2 regions of the Streptomyces sp. NPDC019224 genome follow, and region 1 is predicted to be linked to the other one. Evidence: riboswitches for the same ligand, from Rfam matches in the RefSeq annotation. Region 1 holds a riboswitch; the other holds the start of a gene.
The links. Region 1 has a riboswitch for glycine ahead of gcvT (glycine cleavage system aminomethyltransferase GcvT). Riboswitches for the same ligand answer to the same signal wherever they lie in the genome.
Positions count from the first base shown of each region.

Region 2: linked by a shared signal. The riboswitch ahead of gcvP (aminomethyl-transferring glycine dehydrogenase) and the one ahead of gcvT (glycine cleavage system aminomethyltransferase GcvT) in region 1 are both predicted to bind glycine.

Region 1 covers NZ_JBEYCF010000018.1:91,926-94,307, reverse strand. Annotated here, with positions in the region: gene ABZ564_RS14625 (enhanced serine sensitivity protein SseB) at 1-251, opposite strand, end outside; gene ABZ564_RS14620 (AAA family ATPase) at 374-1,057, opposite strand; glycine riboswitch at 1,239-1,332, shown strand; gene gcvT (glycine cleavage system aminomethyltransferase GcvT) at 1,476-2,382, shown strand, end outside.
Region 2 covers NZ_JBEYCF010000036.1:62,962-65,343, reverse strand. Annotated here, with positions in the region: gene ABZ564_RS22245 (DNA polymerase IV) at 1-638, shown strand, start outside; gene ABZ564_RS22240 (PRC-barrel domain-containing protein) at 563-931, opposite strand; glycine riboswitch at 1,048-1,145, shown strand; gene gcvP (aminomethyl-transferring glycine dehydrogenase) at 1,338-2,382, shown strand, end outside.

The DNA.
Region 1 (2,382 bases):
AGGAACTGGTGCTCGGAGCTGAAGACGGGGACGTACGCGGCGCCCTCGATCTCCAGCGTGGGCAGGTCGAGGTCCCGGGCGTCGGGCCCGCCGCCGTTCGGCAGGGGCACCCAGACGTGGCTGCGGCCGAGCACCTCCAGCAGGCGGCCGCCCGCCTCCGGGACGCCGAGCGAGGCGCCCAGTACCTCTTCGAGTTCGTTGGCCGGCCAGCCGCCCTGCGGCCGGCTCCCGGCCTGTGCCGGAATGTCCACTGCTTCCCTCTCGCCCCGTTGCCGTGCAGCAAGAGGTTAAGGCCTGTTCCGGCCGTCGCGCCCCCTCGGGGGCGCCTTGTCCCGGGCCCGCGGCCGCTGTCCGCCCTTCGGACGGGCCGCGCTCAGCCGTCGGTCTGTGCGTCTGCGAACGTGATCCGCGCGAGGGAACCGGCCGCCTCGCGGTCCAGCAGCACCGCCGAGGCGCAGCCGCGCGGCAGCAGGCCCGCCTCGGTGTCCCGCAGCAGCTTGCCCACGGCCCTGCGGTGCCGGGCGAAGGCGTACGCGGAGACGCCCCGGCCCCGTTCGCGCTGGCCCTCGCGCGCGGTGCGGGCGGAGACGTCGAGCAGGACCAGGTGCAGGCTCCGGCCGCGTCTGCGGGCCTGGCGGGCGAGCCGGGCGCGGACCCAGCTCTGGGTGCCGCAGTCGTGGACCACCACGGATGCGCCCGAGCGCAGCACCCGCCACAGCCCCCAGTAATGAGCGAGGCGGACGAGCGGCCGGTAGAGGGTGTAGGGGAGTAAACGGGGCATCCGGCGGGCCCAGCGGTCCCGGGTGTCCTGGGAGTCGACGGCGTGCGCCGGGGCGGCGCGGGCGAGCAGGGTCGACTTGCCGCTCCCGGGCAGTCCGGAGACCACCACGATGTCCCCGGCGGCGAACCACAGGACGCGCGGACCGCGCCCGGCCCGGCCGCGCAGGTCCCGGACGAGGGGCGGGCCGGCACCCACCGCCCGCCGGGGCGGCGAGCCCGGCTGCGCGGGCAGCGCGCCGTGTGCGGGCCCCGCGGTCGTCGCGTAGTGCAACGTCATCGCCTCCCCCTGGCCGTACGGCCGACGCGTGCTGTCATACCTACCCCGGAAGTGTAAAGAAAAGGTAATGCGACACAACCGTCCGACCCGCCGGAATCCCGTACGGACCGGGAGCGGTCCCGGCGCCCCGCTCACCCGGAATGCGTGCGATGATGACCCCGCCAACTGCATAAAGGCCGCTTGAATCCGCGCGGGAGAGTTCCGGCCCCCGTGCCGGGCGCCGAAGGAGCAAGATCCTCCCTTGAATCTCTCAGGCCCCGTACCGCGTGGATGAGGCAGATCTGAAAAGCGAGCCGCTTCGCGGCTCCACCCAAGGTGCAAGCCGGACCCCCCGGGGGCTTTCGGCGAACCTCTCAGGTTCCGATGACAGATGGGGAGGGATCGTCCTCGTCACCGTCATGCCCTGGGAGCCCCGTCCATGAGCACCACCCCCCGTCTCACCGCCCTCGACGCGTTGCACCGCTCGCTGGGCGCCACGATGACCGACTTCGCGGGCTGGGACATGCCGCTGCGTTACGCCAGCGAGCGCGAGGAGCACAACGCCGTCCGCACGAAGGCCGGCCTCTTCGACCTCTCCCACATGGGTGAGATCACCGTCACCGGCGTCCAGGCCGTGGACCTGCTGAACTACGCGCTGGTCGGCAACATCGGCACCGTCTCGACGGGCCGCGCCCGCTACACGATGATCTGCGCCGAGGACGGCGGCATCCTGGACGACCTGATCGTCTACCGCCTCCAGGAGACGGAGTACATGGTCGTCGCCAACGCAGGCAACGCCCAGCTCGTCCTCGACACGCTCACCGAGCGCGCCGCCGGCTTCGACGCCGAGGTGCGCGACGACCGCGACGCCTACGCGCTGCTCGCCGTCCAGGGCCCCGAGTCCCCGGCGATCCTCGCGGCCGTGACCGACGCCGACCTGGACGGCCTGAAGTACTACGCCGGGCTGCCCGGCACGGTCGCGGGGGTGCCCGCGCTGATCGCCCGTACCGGCTACACCGGCGAGGACGGCTTCGAGCTGTTCGTCGCGCCCGGCCACGCCGAGCGGCTGTGGAAGGCGCTCACCGAGGCGGGCGCCCCGCACGGCCTGATCCCGTGCGGGCTCTCCTGCCGTGACACGCTGCGCCTGGAGGCGGGCATGCCGCTGTACGGGCACGAGCTGACCACCTCGCTGACCCCGTTCGACGCCGGGCTCGGCCGGGTCGTGAAGTTCGAGAAGGAGGGCGACTTCGTCGGCCGCAAGGCCCTCCAGGCCGCCGCCGAGCGCGCCGAGACCGCCCCGCCCCGCAAGCTCGTCGGCCTGGTGGCCGAGGGCCGCCGGGTGCCGC
Region 2 (2,382 bases), on a different contig from region 1:
GGTGCGTCCAGCGGTTGAGGGCGGCCGGGCGCTCGGGGCGCACGGTGGTTCTGAAGGTGCGCCGCTACGACTTCTCCACGCTGACCCGCTCCGAGACGCTGCGCGGACCCACGGACGACCCCGCGGTGGTCCGGGAGGCAGCCGCCCGGCTGCTGGAGGCCGTGGACACCACCGGGGGAGTGCGGCTGCTGGGCGTGGGCGTCACGGGGCTCGCCGCCTTCACCCAGGAGGACCTGTTCGCCCAGGCCGCCGGTGAGCGGGCGGCCCCGGCGGACGACGCCGGCGTACGGCCCCCGGACGACACCGGCGGCCGCGAGGAGCCCGCGGACGCCGAGCCGGGCCCGGACGAGGCGGCGCAGCTCGCGGCGCGGCGCTGGCCGGCCGGGCACGACGTGCGGCACGAGGTCCACGGACACGGCTGGGTGCAGGGCAGCGGGGTCGGCCGGGTGACCGTGCGGTTCGAGGAACCGGGGTCCGCGCCCGGCCGGGTGCGGACGTTCCGTGTCGACGACCCCGCGCTGCGGGCCGCCGAGCCCCTGCCGCTCGTCCGGGAGGTGCCGGACTACTCCTCCTGGCCCGCCAGCCGGCCGAAGTCGCGGTCCGGGGCCGGCTCGCCGGGGGCGGCGTCCAGGCCGTAGTGCCGGTAGAGCCGGAGCTCCTGTTCCGGCGAGAGGTGGCGGCCCACGCCGAAGTCGGGCGCGGCCTTGATCAGTGCCCGGTCGAAGGGGACGCGCAGCGTGTCCTCGACGAATTCGCTGGGCTCCAGCGGGACGAAGGCGTCACGACTGAAGAGGCCGGTGCGCACGGCCGCCCATTCGGGTACCCCGGTCGCGTCGTCGAGGTACACCTCGTCCACGGTCCCGATCTTGGTGCCCTTGCGGTCGAAGGCCTTGCGGCCGATCAGGCTGCGCGGGTCGATGTCGGTCTGCACGGTCCCTCCCACACTGGTCGCGGCTGGTCCACAGGGACTACAGAAGTGCAGTTCCGCGGTCTTGGCCACTCGGGAATTCTCGCCCTGTACCCCGCTGGTAGGCTGGTCATGGCTGCTGACCCCGTGCGGGAGAGTCGTCCGGAGCTGATCCGGCCGACGCCGAAGGAGCAAATCCTCCCCGGAATCTCTCAGGCCCCCGTACCGCACGGACGAGGTCACTCTGGAAAGCAGGGCGGGTTGCGCGCGGCCGTGGGCCGGGCGGAGCCTCACCCTCACCGACGGTGAAAGCCGGCGCCCGCGTGGAGCCGGTGAAGCTCTCAGGTTGAGATGACAGAGGGGGAGGCCGTTCGGGCACCCGGCGCCGTGGTGCCCCTCGCAGGTCGTGACAGACCAGGAGGCCTCCATCATGACCCCCCGTCGCACCCCGCTCTCGCAGCTGGAACAGGGCATCCCCTTCGAGCAGCGCCACATCGGCCCGGACGCCGAGGCGCAGGCGAAGATGCTCGCCCAGGTCGGTTACGGCTCGCTGGACGAGCTGACCGCGGCCGCCGTGCCCGACGTGATCAAGAGCACCGAGGCGCTGAAGCTGCCCGAGGCCCGGACCGAGGCCGAGGTGCTGGCCGAGCTGCGCCGGCTCGCCGACCGCAACCAGGTCCTCGCCCCGATGATCGGGCTCGGCTACTACGGCACGTTCACCCCGCCGGTGATCCTGCGCAACGTCATGGAGAACCCCGCCTGGTACACGGCCTACACGCCGTACCAGCCCGAGATCTCCCAGGGCCGCCTCGAAGCCCTCCTGAACTTCCAGACGATGGTCGCCGAGCTGACCGGTCTGCCCACCTCCGGCGCCTCGCTGCTCGACGAGGGCACCGCCGCCGCCGAGGCCATGGCACTGGCCCGGCGCGTCGGCAAGGTCAAGAACGGCGTCTTCCTGGTCGACGCCGACGCCCTGCCGCAGACCGTCGCCGTCATCGAGACCCGCGCCGAGCCGACCGGCGTCGAGGTCGTCGTCGCCGACCTCACCGAGGGCATCCCGGCCGAGATCGCCGAGCGCGGCGTCTTCGGCGTGCTGCTCCAGTACCCCGGCGCCTCCGGCGCCGTCCGGGACCTCAAGCCCGTGATCGACCAGGCGCACGGGCTGGGCGCGATCGTCACCGTGGCCGCCGACCTGCTGGCCCTCACCCTGCTCACCTCGCCCGGCGACCTGGGCGCCGACATCGCCGTCGGCACCACGCAGCGCTTCGGCGTGCCGATGGGCTTCGGCGGGCCGCACGCCGGCTACATGGCGGTCCGCGACACGTTCGCGCGCAGCCTGCCCGGCCGCCTCGTCGGCGTCTCCGTGGACGCCGACGGGAACAAGGCGTACCGGCTGGCCCTGCAGACCCGCGAGCAGCACATCCGCCGCGAGAAGGCCACCAGCAACATCTGCACCGCGCAGGTGCTCCTCGCCG